Regions from separate parts of the Salinivibrio sp. ML323 genome, predicted to be linked through region 2. Evidence: riboswitches for the same ligand, from Rfam matches in the RefSeq annotation. Region 2 holds a riboswitch; the other holds the start of a gene.
The links. A riboswitch is a leader RNA that binds a small molecule or an ion and turns the genes downstream of it on or off. The one in region 2 is predicted to bind thiamine pyrophosphate.
Positions count from the first base shown of each region.

Region 1 (7,397 bases), on a different contig from region 2:
CTATTTGCTTTTCATTTTTATGACAGGTCGTGACTTCGCCTGCCCTGGCGCGTCAGAAAAATGACGGATTTTTTATACAGGGTTAAGGTCGGTATCGATGAGTGCAAAGATATATAAATGTGAAAATGATCACGTTATGTTTAGGGGCTTGATTCGCCTCTGAAGTTTGTGGGCAAGTGGTGAGTTATGCAATTTTGTTCCGGTGATTCGATACATTGTGCCTGCTGTTTTGGTAGGATGCTTTCTGGTTCTCTGCTAACTTTCAATGAGTCGATGGAGAGACAACCTGATCCACCGTTCCCTTTCCTTCCTGGCGATAACACATTGATTGTGGAGGCGTTCCATGAAAAAACTGGAGAATATCTCTGCGATATGCTTTGACTTAGACGGCACGATCGCAGACCCTTTTGATGATCTATACGACGCTGTCCTCGGCATGTTGAGAGGGTTTGATTTGCCGGAGGAAGAGCCCAGTGCGATTCGAGACTGGATTGGTGATGGCGCGGATTTATTGATCCATCGGGTGCTTACGCGACACATTGATGGGCGGGTTTCTACCACCGTACTGAACCAAGCCCGCGCGTTGTTCCTGTCCTCATACCTAGGCAAAAAACCGCCAAAAACTCGACTCTATCCAGGGGTGCTTGCTTGTCTTGAAGGTCTCTCTCAACGTCAGTTCCCGATGATATGTACCACGGACATGCAAACGGCGCATGCCAATAGCCTACTCAAAGCACTTGGGGTCAGCCACTTTTTTACCCGTATCTTAGGAACCGATGCAATCGCAGCCGGAAAGCCGGATCCCGATAGCATTTTTGAATCGGCGGCGATTTTAGCAGTGCCACCATCAGAATTGCTGGTGGTTGGTGATGCCGTGAATGATGTTCATGCGGCAAGAGCGGCGGGCTCGCCTGTCGTGTGTGTCGATTACGGCTATAATTACGGTACAGCAATCCAAAAAACGGGGCCAGATACCACCCTTGATACATTGGCCGCCTTGCCCAATATTATTTCTAAGCCAAGCCGGATTGAGGTGTCAGGGCATGTGTTGACCACACCACCGGTATTGGCCGGCCCACTTTATGGTCGTGGATCACGGCCGGGAGGTGGGGCACAGTTTCGCTAACACTGCCAGGAGGGAAGCGTGAAAAACGAACTCAATCCTACCCATCTACTGCGCGCGTTTGAGATAGTGACAGAGTATGGTGAGAAAATAGAAGATGGGCACCGCCTAGATGGCATTGACGCTTTCTCAGATTATGACGGCTATACCATTTATTTAGCAGGAAATGGGGTACAGTTACGTGTGGGGTTTCACAATACCTATGATCTTGACTATGAGCACGAAAACCTAAAAGAGCAGTTCCTGAAAAAGGTCGATGCGCTAGTCAAAAACTATAAAAGATAGCGACGGATAGGCAATGCATGCCGGACCGTCAAACGCCCCACAATGGGGCGTTTTTTATAGGTCAAAGGCAGGGAGCATGGACAGCGAACCAATCACCACAAACCGAACACGCGGGACCCAAGCCCATTATCAAGCGTTAGTCGACAGCGCGGCAGCCGCGATCTTGGTGATTGATGAACGCGGCATTATTTTAGATGCGAACCCGTTCACCCACCGATTATTGGGTTATCACCCGCAACAGCTAATCGGAAAGAATGTTGATTGTTTAATGCCGCCGGAGCACCAAGGGAAGCATGACCATTATTTACGGCAATATATAACAACAGGCCAGGCAAACATTATCGGTACCGGCCGGCGGGTTGAGGCACGGCATCAAGCGGGGCATGTGGTACCGATTCATCTTGCGGTCAGTGAAGTGTGGGTTGAAGACCGGCGAGAGTTTATTGGCATTATGTCTGATATGCGCGCGCTGACTCAGGCTCAGACGCGTAATAAACACGAACGCAATCAACTCAAAACCATTATTAATGCGATCGCCAATCCTGTTTTTGTCCGAGAGCTGGGCGGACACTATTCGCTTGCAAATTATGCCTGCCTGCAAGCATTAAATGTCGAGCATGTTGAACAGCTTGCTGAGGCAATTCATGGTGCCTTGCCTGAGGGAATGCGCGAAACCCTCAATGCGCTTGATCACCAACTGACGCTCGATGGTGAACCCGTTCATGTCGATGTGACATTAAGAGATGGTCGGACTTTTAAGCTCGCTAAAACGCTTATTCGCCACGTAGAGGGAGAGCCTTACGCCATTGTGACTGTTGGGTATGATGCCACACCATTACTGCAAGCGAAGCACGAGGCAGAACGCGCCAATCAAGCCAAAAGTGATTTTCTCTCTGCCATGAGTCATGAGCTGCGCACGCCTTTAAACAGTGTGCTCGGTTATGCGCAACTACTACAACGATCCTCTTCTCCTCGCTTGACGGAGACGCAACGGCAATATGTCGATCAAATTCACCAAAGTGGTCGCCACTTACTCACCTTAATTAATGATGTGCTGGATCTTGCCAAACTTGAGGCAGGAAAAACGGTGGTCAATGTCACTTGGTATCCGGTTCGCGCCCTTGTCAGTGATGCCGTTCGAACACTACTCCCGCTCGCAAAGCAGCAGCACGTTGAGTTAGATGATTGCCTACCCGCGGATCTGAGTGGCGACCTATATGTGGATCCAACCCGTTTCAAACAAGTGTTGATCAATTTACTCAGCAACGCGATTAAATATAACCATCCTCAGGGGCGAGTATGGGTTGAAGCCAGTCAACCATCGTCAACCTTGACGATCTCTGTATCAGATACCGGGATCGGCATCGCTGAAAATCGGTTAAACCATCTTTTTGAGCCATTTAACCGCTTGGCCGCCGAACAATCACAGATTGAAGGGGCAGGTGTGGGGTTAGCGGTGAGCCACCAATTGGTTGTGCAAATGCAAGGCGAGATGTCAGTAAAAAGCCAGCCAGGCAAGGGCAGTTGTTTTTCAGTGACTTTCCCTTACCGGGCGTCGACGCGACCTGACGATCAAGGTTGTACGTGTCTCCGCGTGAGCCAGCCGCATCGCGTGCTCTATATTGATAATAACAGTGCCCGCCAGCGCCTGATGACCGATTGCTTTGAAGATTGGCCAATGTTGACACTCTATCATGCGCATGAGCTGTCACTGGCTGAGGCTGTTGCGCTCGCGTCTCCGCCATCGTTAGTCATTATAGCGGCTGATAGCGTTGCGGCAACGTCCGAACAAATACAAGCACAATTTGGCGACAAACCACTCATTGTTCTGACTGACAACCCATGCGACGAACCACATAACAAACCGACATTACAACGTTTATCGTTGCCGCTCTCGTCAGCGGACTTGGCTGAGGCCATACAATTATTATTAGAGGAGAGGCTATGATAAAGGATCCGTCACAAGCACATATACTGATCATTGATGATCGACCGGAAAACATTCACTTACTGTCTACCATGCTCAAGCAAGCCGGTTATCAACAGCTGAATGGGCTCACCGATCCTCGCCTTGTCACCGATGCTCTCTCCCCCGTTCCCGACCTGATTTTACTCGATATGCGGATGCCGCAGCGCTCTGGCTTACTGGTGCTGGATGATCTTAATGACGCTTTAGATGAGCATTGCCCGCCCGTGATGGTACTCACCGCAGATAATGACCTGAATTTGCGTAACCAAGCGTTATGCCGTGGCGCGATTGATTACATCAGCAAACCCTTTGATCACGATGAGGTGTTGCAACGGATTCAAAACCTTTTGCATCTGCAATTGAAAACCCGTAAAGAGCGCGATCAAGCGGCACGGCTGCAAATGCTGGTTAACAAACAAACGGCGGCTTTACGCGCGCTGTCTTTGACCCATCCGTTAACCGGGCTACCAAATCGTCGCGCATTATTAGATGCCGCTGAGCGCCAGCTGAGCAAAGGGCCGGTGACTGTGATGATGATTGCCTTAGATGGCATGGAAGCGGTGACCAAACACCAAGGCCATTTAATGACAGAGGCACTATACAAACAAGTGGCCAATCTGCTAGCCAATAGTACAGTGGCGCGCCCACATCGCATTGGCGTTTGGGATAGCACACGACTGGTGATGCTGATTGAAGAACACGATAACCATGCCGTAGAAAAAGCCGCGCGCATCAATCGGTTGATCAGCGGACACCACACGCTCGATGGGCGTTTAATGTTTTTACGTTGCCACATTGGTATCAGCCGCACGGAGCATGAGACACAAGATGTGGCGCAACTGTTTCGTCAAGCCATTTTAGCGATTCCGACGGATGACCAACTTATCGGCGAATATCAGCCTGAGCTTGATAGCCAAGCTCAGCGCGCGCATTTGATTCGCACCGAATTAGGGCCAGCACTGCAAAGCGGACAATTATCACTGGTGTATCAACCCAAATGGCGATTAGACGGCGGTTTGATGATAGGCGCGGAAGCGCTGTTGCGTTGGCAGCATCCGACCCTTGGGGCCATCAGTCCGGCGGAATTTATCCCCATCGCCGAACGCAGCGCAGATATGATCCAACTGGGCGACCACGTACTGGTGATGGCCTTAGCCGCGGTTGAATGTTGGCGAAAAAATAAACTGATCAACGATAGCTTCCACCTGTCAGTCAATGTTTCTGCCCAGCAGTTTCGCCCCGGCTTTGCTGACAGCGTCTTAGCTCGGTGCCAGGCAGTTGATGTCCCTTTGCATCTGATTCAATTAGAGGTCACAGAATCAGCACTGATCCAGCACATGTCGGTGGCACTGAAAGAGCTACAACAATTGCGAGATGCAGGCATGCATATTGCCCTCGATGACTTTGGCACCGGCTATAGCTCACTCAGTTACCTTAAACAGTTACCGGTCGATTGGGTCAAACTTGATCGCAGCTTTATCCACGACTTGGCTACCAACGCCAGTGATAAGCACTTGGTGGGTAGCGTGATTGATTTAGCCCATGGTTTTGGTCATGGTGTGGTCGCCGAGGGCGTCGAAAAAGAGGACCAGCAGTATGTGCTACAAACCATTGGCTGCGACCAAGTACAGGGCTTTTTATACGCACGGCCGCTAATTCAAGAAGGATTTGAACAACTGCTTAAAACCGCCAACCAAGGCAACGCGACCATTAATAGCAACGCGACGATCAATAGCAACGCAACCAGCAATAATAATGAGATGGCCTAAACGCGCAATTAGCACCCTCAACCTTGCGCTTTATCACTAAGGTTTATATTCTGATCGTGTTAGTCGGGGAGCAAGCAATTGCTGAGACTGTGAAAGCAGGACCCGTAGAACCTGATCCAGTTAGCACTGGCGGAGGGAACTGACGTGCTCAGCACACAAGGTCGCGCCATCGTGCGTGGTTTTGTCTCCTTCCGCCCCTGATGATTAAGGGGCCAATATGAACCTATCTCCACCTGTAATTCTTACCATCGCCGGCTCAGACAGCGGTGGCGGTGCCGGCATTCAAGCCGATATTAAAGCGATTTCAGCTACCGGCGGTTATGCGTGCTCGGTGATCACCGCATTAACCGCGCAAAACACCTGTGGCGTTGAGGCCGTCTCGGCGGTTGATCCTGGTTTTGTCCGCGCCCAATTGGATGCGGTGTTGTACGATATGCCAGTACGTGCCGTGAAAATCGGCATGCTCGCCAACCAAGCGATTATTCGCGAAGTAGCCGCTGTGCTCGCGCGCTCCCCGCACTTACCAGTCGTGCTCGATCCGGTCATGATCGCCACCAGCGGCGATCCGTTATTAGATGATGACGCCATGGATGCACTGATCAATACATTGATCCCGCGCGCGACCATTTTAACCCCCAACTTGCCAGAAGCCGCACGTTTAACTGGGTGTCCTGTTCCGACAACCACCGAGGAGATGTACGCCTTAGTGCCGGCACTGCGCAAGCTCGGATGTCCGTACGTGATGCTCAAAGGTGGCCATTTACATCACGCCACTGAAAGTGTGGATGTATGGATTAGCCGAGATACGTGCCAAACCTTGAGCGCCCGTCGGGTTGAGACTGCAAATACGCACGGCACAGGCTGTTCACTGTCCGCGGCGATTGCCTCTTTTTATGCGCAGGGACTGACACCTATCGAGGCCGGGCGAGCGGCTAAGCGTTATCTCACCGACGCGTTAGCGCATAGCCAGCAGTTAAAGGTGGGAAGAGGCGCGGGGCCTGTACATCATTTTTACGCTTACCCAGTCGAAGCGCGTCATCACTATGTACAAGAAGCCTCGGTTGAATAGGTCGGTTTTTCACCAATAGGGCATCTAAAGCGAGTCCGCCGCTTCTAAGGTGAAGCGGCGGACTGCTCGGGAAAGGCTAACAGCAGGTGTCGCGTGTGATGAATGGTACCCGAATCACGCCGCTGACCAATGCGGTAAACGCTCGGCTGCAATATAGAATACGCGATCGCCAGGGGCGACGTCTGTTGCAAGGTTGGGGTTAAGGGTAATGCCTTCACCTTTATCGAGACCAATTAATGTCGCATCGTATTCGTGCTTTAATTGTTTGAACAGGGTGCCCACATCCGTGGCACTCGCATTGGTAGGATAGCGTGCGCAATACTGCGTCATCCCCTGTGCCGTGCTTAACAGCTCGTGATGTAATTGGCTGGAACCCGGATCAACAGCGGCTTTCGCCAGCATTTCCACGGAAACAGACGGTACACACTCGGCGTGTGGATAGTGTTGTTTGAGTATTTGGCTGAGTGCATCATCTTGAAAGTAGGCGAGCAGATGCGCTGAGGGGTTTTTATGCGCGCAGAACAGGGCCGCTGACAGGGTAATATCGTCTTCGGGGTTATCGATAATAATGCTCGCGGCACTATCAATACCCGCACGGGCAATGCCCTCGGCGTCGGTAAAGCTGGTGACGCGCACAAATTCCACCTCGCCAGGGAGCGGGTTTTCCATTTCGGGACGCACACAAAGCACAATAGGACGATCGCCATGCACACCGCTTTGTAGTAGGCGAATAAGCTGGATAGTGCGTTGACCATTCCACCCTAACACCAGAATATGATTTTTCACTGTAAGACTCCGTTTTCCTTGTAATCCACGTCGCCAATAATCGACCAACGCACTGGTTACATGGCCAATTACAACGGCAAATAACCCCAGCCCGCCGGGAATAATCCAAAAGGCGGTAATCCACTGTCCTGCTTCTGTCGCTGGCGAATAGTCGCCATAGCCAACGGTGGACGCGGTGACCATTAAGTAATAAATATAGCGACCGAGTGACTGGGTCATCTCGGTTTCGCCCGCCCAGTACAAAAGCAGCCAGCCGATGATGCCGTAAGCAAGGACCACCAAGCCCAAAATACGCCCATTTAAATGGGCGAAGTGACTGATAATCCAACGTTTAAAAAGCAACCAAAAGGTCATAATGTTTCGCTCATTCGCCGCAGAGACGTCAGTATGGCGGGA
Region 1 is NZ_MUES01000003.1:102,593-109,989, forward strand. It holds gene BZG13_RS03470 (HAD-IA family hydrolase) at 344-1,126, shown strand; gene BZG13_RS03475 (DUF3081 domain-containing protein) at 1,145-1,408, shown strand; gene BZG13_RS03480 (sensor histidine kinase) at 1,485-3,356, shown strand; gene BZG13_RS03485 (putative bifunctional diguanylate cyclase/phosphodiesterase) at 3,353-5,146, shown strand; TPP riboswitch at 5,201-5,301, shown strand; gene thiD (bifunctional hydroxymethylpyrimidine kinase/phosphomethylpyrimidine kinase) at 5,364-6,215, shown strand; gene BZG13_RS03495 (potassium channel family protein) at 6,330-7,355, opposite strand.
Region 1: linked by a shared signal. The riboswitch ahead of thiD (bifunctional hydroxymethylpyrimidine kinase/phosphomethylpyrimidine kinase) and the one ahead of thiB (thiamine ABC transporter substrate binding subunit) in region 2 are both predicted to bind thiamine pyrophosphate.

Region 2 (7,397 bases):
TACTCGAACTTGTGAGGAGGGTCACGATGAAACTCAATCAATAGTGGCAAAGAGGTAGATTGACATACAAACGTCATCAAGTGACGGCAAAGATAAAAGCGTGAGCTGGCGCAGTAAAACAAGTTGGGCGCATCCCAACGGCCAGGTCTACGCTTATTTTAAGCGCTGTCACCGACAGTGAACTGCCGATACAGGAGGTGCCTATGGGCGACGCCGACCGGAAGCTGTTTGTACTTGATACTAATATTCTCCTCCACGAGCCTTTCTCGATTTACTCTTTCCAAGAACACGATGTCGTGATCCCCATGACTGTCCTCGAAGAACTTGACCGGATTAAAGATAGCAAACGCGATGTTTCACGGGATGCGCGTGTGGCGATCCGTGCGCTGGAAGATATTTTTAAAGAGGCCACTCCTGACGAAATTGGCGAGGGCATTGCCGTTGGCAAAGGCGATGCGACAGGGGCGGTGTCGATCCTCGCTGATTTTGAGATCAAAGAAACCGTCCATGCCTTTGCCGATAAAGCGGGTGATAACCGCATACTCAATGCGGTGTTGTACCTGCAAACTAAGCGCTCACCCCGCAAAGTGGTATTGGTGACCAAAGACATCAATATGCGCTTGCGCGCCAAAGGGGCGGGGGTGATGTATGTGGAGGACTACCGCACCGATCAGCTGATTGATGATGTGCGATTGCTAACCAAAGGTTTCCATCAATTTGCAGGCAGCTTTTGGGATAAAGTGGGAGAATGTAATAGTCAAGCCTATGGCACAGAGACCCTACATACGTTGCCGTCAGAGCTTCTCGATACGCCGTTTGTTAACCAATACCTGTTAGATGACAGTGACGATTTTGCCGCGCGTGTGCAAGCCATTGATGGCGATAAAGCGGTGATTAAAGATCTGAGCCGAGAGCGATTGATGCATCGCGCTGCGTGGGATGTGAAACCGAAAAATATCTACCAAGGGATGGCGATGGATGCGTTGCTCGATCCGAGTATCGACTTGGCGATCCTCACCGGTCCGGCAGGCTGTGGTAAAACCATTCTGGCGATGGCCGCCGCGCTTGAGCAGGTGGTAGAAAAAGGGATGTACGATAAAATCATCGTAACCCGCAATACCCCAGATATTGGCGAGTCAATTGGCTTTTTGCCGGGCTCCGAAGAAGAGAAAATGTTGCCTTGGCTAGGAGCCGTGACCGATACGCTAGAAGCCTTGCACATGCACGATGAGTGCACCGATGGCTCGATGCGTTACATCATGGAGAAAGCGAATCTGCAGTTTAAATCGATTAACTTTATGCGTGGCCGCTCGATTCAAAACGCGTTCGTGATTTTGGATGAGTGCCAAAACCTCACCGCCTCTCAGCTTAAAACCATTATTACTCGGTGTGGGGAGGGGACCAAGTTGGTGTGCTCGGGGAACTTGGCGCAAATCGATTCTTCGTATTTGACCCCAGTGACATCTGGGCTGACCTATATTGTTGAGCGGTTTAAAAACTTTGAAGGCAGTGCGTGTGTGTACCTCAATGGCGTGGTGCGCAGTCGCTTGGCTGAGTTTGCCGAAGAGAATTTATAGCTGATATCAGGTGGCGGTTATCAGGCCGCCACCTTCATCCATTGCCTAAAACAATTCAACATCGTCCTCGGCGACAAAGGTTTTGACCACCCCAGACTGCAGTAAATCATCATAAAAAGCGACCTGGTTACGGCCATTTTGTTTAGCGTGATAAAGCGCCTGATCGGCGTAGCCTAAGATGACGCTGGTGCTCAGCTGTCCATGTTCAATCCGTGTCGCGCCCATGGAAATGGTCACGGTTTGGGCGGCACCAAAGTCTCGCGCGTTGACATTGGCAATAAAGGCATTGGCCTTTTGTTCGGCCATGGCCCGCGAGCAGGGCTGAAATAGCACTACAAATTCATCGCCGCCATACCGGAACAAGGTGTCTTGTGAAGAGAAGCTCTGGCGCATTAGTGAAGCCAGTAACAAGATGACCTCGTCACCAAACACATGACCAAAATTGTCATTGACCTGCTTAAAGTGGTCGACATCGAAAATGCACACCCAAGGTGAGAGAGCGCTGTCAGCGTCACTGTTTGGCGTCGCCTCGCTTTGCGCTAAGCGATCACATATCAGATCCAGCTTTTTAGATAAGACTTTACGATTAAATAAGCTGGTAAAGCTGTCACGTTCGCTCGCCATAATAATCTGCTGGTAGTTCTCATAAATGCGCGTGAGTCCGGCCACCAAAGCACGTTGATCTTGGCTAAGGCTTTTGGCGCGGCCGCACAAAATACTGCTGACCCCATCTTCTTTCTCATAATAGATGGGAACGGCAATCAATACATGATCATGAGTGTGGTGTTGAATAACCGCTTGGGACGCAAGGCACTCTGCCAAAAGTGCGTCAATTTGATGGATATTCTCTTGCTGAAACGCACTGTTGTCGTTGGTGCCGAGTACGGTAAAGGCAGGCTGCATATCATCGCAGTAATCAAGCAGTACGACTTCGCCAACCGGAGTAAGCTCGGTAATCGAGGTCAGCAAGCTCTTAGTAATCGCGTCGACTTCCGTTTTAGCGGTAAAGTCGACGATCGAGTCGAGAATCTGGATACTGCTGGCGGCCACAGGACGCCTCCTTGGAATCTACCGTGTTTTCCTTAGTATAGAAGCCTATCAGGGGGATGCCACCCAAAACGAATCGTCAGCGGTGCCCATGTAACCTTGCATCATTTCTGGCGGATGATTGAGCGCTTCAATTGGACGATGAAGACGAACTTGTCCCTCATCGAGATAAAGAAACTGAGAGGCAATGGCTTGGGCATCTTCGGGATGGTGAGTGACCATTACCACCGTCGTGCCTTGTGCTTGGGCGGTACGCTTGACCAATGCCAGCATATCCTTTTTTAGCGCAGGGTCGAGCGCTGAAAAGGGCTCATCGAGCAGCAATAAAGGCTGGTTACGTGCGATGCTTCTACCCAAGGCGATGCGTTGGCGTTGGCCACCTGATAGTTGACCGGGCAGACGTGGCAGATAGTCATTTAAACCCACGGCGTGGGCCGCCTGGTGAATGCTGTCACGCTGGGAAGCGGTGAGTTTCAGTGATGGCGACAAGCCAATGGCCATATTGTCGAATACCGACAAGTGAGTAAAGACGTTGTGCTCTTGAAACAAGATAGACAATGGTCGCTGGTGGGCGGGCGTCGTGGTGACGGGCTTGCCATCAATGGTGATCTCGCCACTATCTGGCGCGATCAGCCCGGCAATCAAGGATAACAAGGTGCTCTTTCCCGCCCCGCTTGGGCCGAGCACAGCCACAATCTCCCCCGGCGCTATCTTGGCATCAAAGATCATCCAATCTTGCTGGTAACGGTAATGGACATTGGAAAGCGTTAACATGCGTGTCTCCATTGGATAAGGCGCGTAAGCAGGGCATAACATCCCAAGCTGGTGAGCAGTAACAGCATCGCTGCAGCAGCACCGGCTTCCATTTGGTAACTGCCCATTAAGCGAAATAAATACAGGGGCAGGGTTTGAAAGTTTTGGCTGCCAAATAGGGCTATCGCACTGAGATCACCCATCGATAACACAAAACTCACCGCGACACCGCGTGCAATCGGTGCACGTAAACAGTCCCATTCGATCAGACGTAAACGCGTGATGCCTCTTACGCCTAAGGTGGCGCACAGATTATGGTAAGACTGGGCAACCTGAAACGCGGGGGCACTTAATACTTTTATGAGATAAGGCAGCGCCATCAGGGCGTTCACCGCCATCACTAGCCACAGCGCTAAACTGAATACGTCGCTAAACTGGCGAAACAGCAAAAAAAGCCCGGTGCTGAGCACGATGCTCGGGACCACCAGGATAATGGCTCCTAGCGTTTCTATCCCATCCGCCTGTTTTTTGCGTCCGTGTAAGCGCCAGTGGCGGCTAGCGAGGATCACTGCGGCTGCAAGCACAAAGGCAAAGCTGGTTGCCCCTGAGGCAATGGCGAGGGAGTGCAGTGTCGCCTGCCACAGTGCGCCATCGCGTCCCAGCATTTGGCGGCTCGGCTATCCAAAGAGGCGGGAAGAGGCAGCACTTCACTGGGCGTACTCGGCAGCGGGCGCGTCAAAGTTTGCACGGTAAATGCGATGGCGCCACATAACAGCATTTGCCAAAGCGCAAGGACAGCACCCGTTTGTAAATCGAAATCAAAATGAATGGCTTGGTAAATGGCCAGCTCTATTGTGGTGGCTTTCGGCCCACCGCCCAGTGCCATCACGGTGGCGAAGCTGGTAAAGCACAACATAAACACCAGCCCGACGATATGAGGCAAGCTTTGGCGTAAATACGGCCATTCTAAATGCTTAAAGCGCTGCCAGCCTTTCAGCCCTAGCTGGGTAGCAAGACGACGTTGATCAGCGGGGATCCCCTCTAACGCTTGCACCATGAGTTGGGCGGAAAATGGCAGATTAAAAAACACATGCGCGAGCAAAATGCCACTTAAACCATAAATAGAAAACGGCATCGTCGCATCAAAGTGCGCGAAGGCTTGCGCAATCCAGCCGCTGCGGCCATAGATGGCAACCAGTCCAAATACCCCCACCAATACCGGTAGCACCAAGGTCATGGCAAATAGCTTAAGCAGCCATGCCTTGGCTGGAAACTGCCGGCGATACAGGGCGTGGGCGACGGGTATCGCAAGCCCAACGCTGAGCATCACAGATAAGGTCGCCTGCTTAAAGCTAAAGTAGGTGACATGGCGCAGGTAGGTATCTTGCCACAACGCGGTGAGCACTAGGTCGTGGCTGTGAGAGAACAGCGCCCAGAGTGCGCTGCCAATCAAAACCACGACTAAGCTGGCCGCCATACTGCCCGGCCAGGTTCGAGAAGGGTTGAGCATCTTGGCTATTCAACCAGCGCGGTTTGCCAGTCACGCACCCATTGCTGGCGATTGCCCATCACTTCATCAGGCTGATATAGCAGGCTTTCCTCCGGCTTGTCTAAGGTGTAGAAGGCATCAGGCAGGTTGACATCGGTTACCGGATACATCCACTGCGTGGTTGGGAGCACAGACTGAGCTGCATCACTGAGCATAAATTGTAAAAACGCGTCTGCACGTTCCGGTTGATCCGTGTAGGCTGATTTTGCCACCACTTCGATTTGCATGTAGTGGCCTTCTTCAAACATGGCAGCGGCAAAGCGGTCGTCCTCATCGGCAACCCGGTGATAGGCCGGTGAAGTGGTATAAGAAAGCACCATGTCGGCTTCTTTGTTAAGGAACATGTTGTACGCCTCGGTCCAGCCTTTGGTCACGGTAATGGTGTTGTCAGCCAGTTCGCGCCATGCTTGTTGGTTATCATCGCCATACACTTTTTGGATCCAGAGCATTAAGCCTTGGCCGACGGTTGAGACGCGCGGATCTTGGTAAATCACACTGATATCGTCGCGCTCTTCAATCAAGGCTTTGAGGCTTTTGGGCGGATCGAGCAAGCGGGTAGTGTCATACACAAAGGCAAAATAGCCGTAATCGTAAGGGATAAAGTAGTTGTTGTCCCACCCGCCAGGCACTTGCAGGCGCTCAGTATTGACCGCATGCTCAGCGACAATGCCGCTGCGCTCGGCTTCTTTCATTAAATTGGTATCCATCCCGAGTACGATATCGGCTTGGGTGGTTTCCCCTTCAATGCGTAGGCGATTGAGCAAAGCGGCGCCATCATCGAGAGACACGAATTCCAGTTGGCAATCGCACTGTTTTTCAAATTCGGCTTTGATTTTGGGCCCTGCGCCCCATTCGGCGATAAAGGAGTCATAGGTATACACGGTGAGTGGGTCCACGGCGCGGGCACTGAGTGATAACAGCGACAGAGAAATCAGAGTGAGAACAGAGGTAAAAACTTTCACAGCACGCTCCTAAGTTGGGCGTGGGTGTTGAGGCAAGTTGATGGCAACATCAAGTCTCAATCCCTACGCCAGTGTTAGCTGGATCAGGTTCGATGGGTCTAGCGCGGTGCGCAATCTCAGCCATGAGGCTCCCCAATGAGTACCAAGCCATTGTACTGATTGGCTTAGGGTTAACCAAGCCTTTTAGTCAGCGAGTTGGTTAAGGTCCCAGTTGTAGTCGTATTCCAATGTTGCCTCTTGTGGCAATGGAATATCGCGATACTGGTTTATGTGAGCGATCACGCCTTGCTTATCGCCACCAAAATCAGCCTCAAACCACTCATAGATAGAAGAAAGCTGCCATTGATCGCCTTGCTGACTTACCCCTTTGTCGCTATTAATAAAACGATAGGCCGCTTGTTCGAGCTGTGCCTCAAGCGCGTTTGCTTGGAAGGCCTTAGGTTGCAGGTTTGGACAACCCAAACTGGCACAGTTAACCGCATAGTGGGTACGCGGATCTTGCCATAGTGGGCGCAGAATGCGGTGCTCAATATCATTCAAGGTAAGGGGTTCACCTGCCACCGTGACCACCTCATCATCCCAAGGTCCAAAGCTAAATAGCCCACCGAGTTTGGTGATGGAACTGACCGGGTACTCGGCGATAATCAGTTTTACGGTGACCGCATTGTAAAGGTTGACCCAATACGCGTATTGCTCGTTTTTGGTCAGGGTGCGCGGGTCGCGCGCGGTGAGCATGCGGATATAATGATCGAGGGCTTTCTTGTCAGCGTCGGTGACCGCCGCATAGTTAAATAAGGTGTGCTGCCCCTGAGGCTGCAAATACTTATCGAGCAATACTTGCCAAGTGTGATGAGTGAAGGTTGCCTGGCTGTCAGGGTTATGGGCATCCCACATCGCCCAATACTCTGCTTTGGGGGCCGCTTGGCTAAACAGCGGAAAAACCAAACAGAATAGAAGTATCAAACGTTTTTGCATTGCCCGTCCTTATTTTCAGCAAGCCTTCTTTTCAGACTAGACCAAGCAAATGCGTTGTTGGTTTCATGGTGAATGGAAAAAAGTGGGGCTTGACCAATAAGCGCGGCGAGGATCGCGCTTATTGGTGGAGTGGGCTAAAGCGGGGATTTATGACAAAAAGTCCGGGATGCGCTGCTCAAAGCGCGAGATCTCAGCATCGTGCTGTAGGGTTAGGCCAATGCTATCTAAGCCTTCCAACAGGCAATGACGACGAAAATCATCCATTTGGAAGCTAAAGCAGTGCTCACCGGCTCGAATGGTTTGGGCGGGCAAATCCAGGGTTACCGTCGCGCCTTCATTTTCGGCTACATACGCAAATAAAGCATCGATTTGGCCTTCTTCAAGGGTCACCGGCACCATTTGGTTGTTGATACAGTTGCCATAGAAAATATCGGCAAAACTGGGGGCGATAATCATTTTAAAGCCGTAATCATCCAGCGCCCAGGGGGCATGTTCGCGTGACGAGCCACAGCCAAAATTCTCGCGGGTGAGTAG
Region 2 is NZ_MUES01000012.1:20,041-27,437, reverse strand. It holds gene BZG13_RS09175 (PhoH family protein) at 204-1,577, shown strand; gene BZG13_RS09170 (GGDEF domain-containing protein) at 1,623-2,627, opposite strand; gene thiQ (thiamine ABC transporter ATP-binding protein) at 2,676-3,398, opposite strand; partial or broken gene BZG13_RS09160 (thiamine/thiamine pyrophosphate ABC transporter permease ThiP) at 3,392-4,887, opposite strand; gene thiB (thiamine ABC transporter substrate binding subunit) at 4,893-5,888, opposite strand; TPP riboswitch at 5,932-6,033, opposite strand; gene BZG13_RS09150 (DUF547 domain-containing protein) at 6,072-6,863, opposite strand; gene leuD (3-isopropylmalate dehydratase small subunit) at 7,011-7,397, opposite strand, start outside.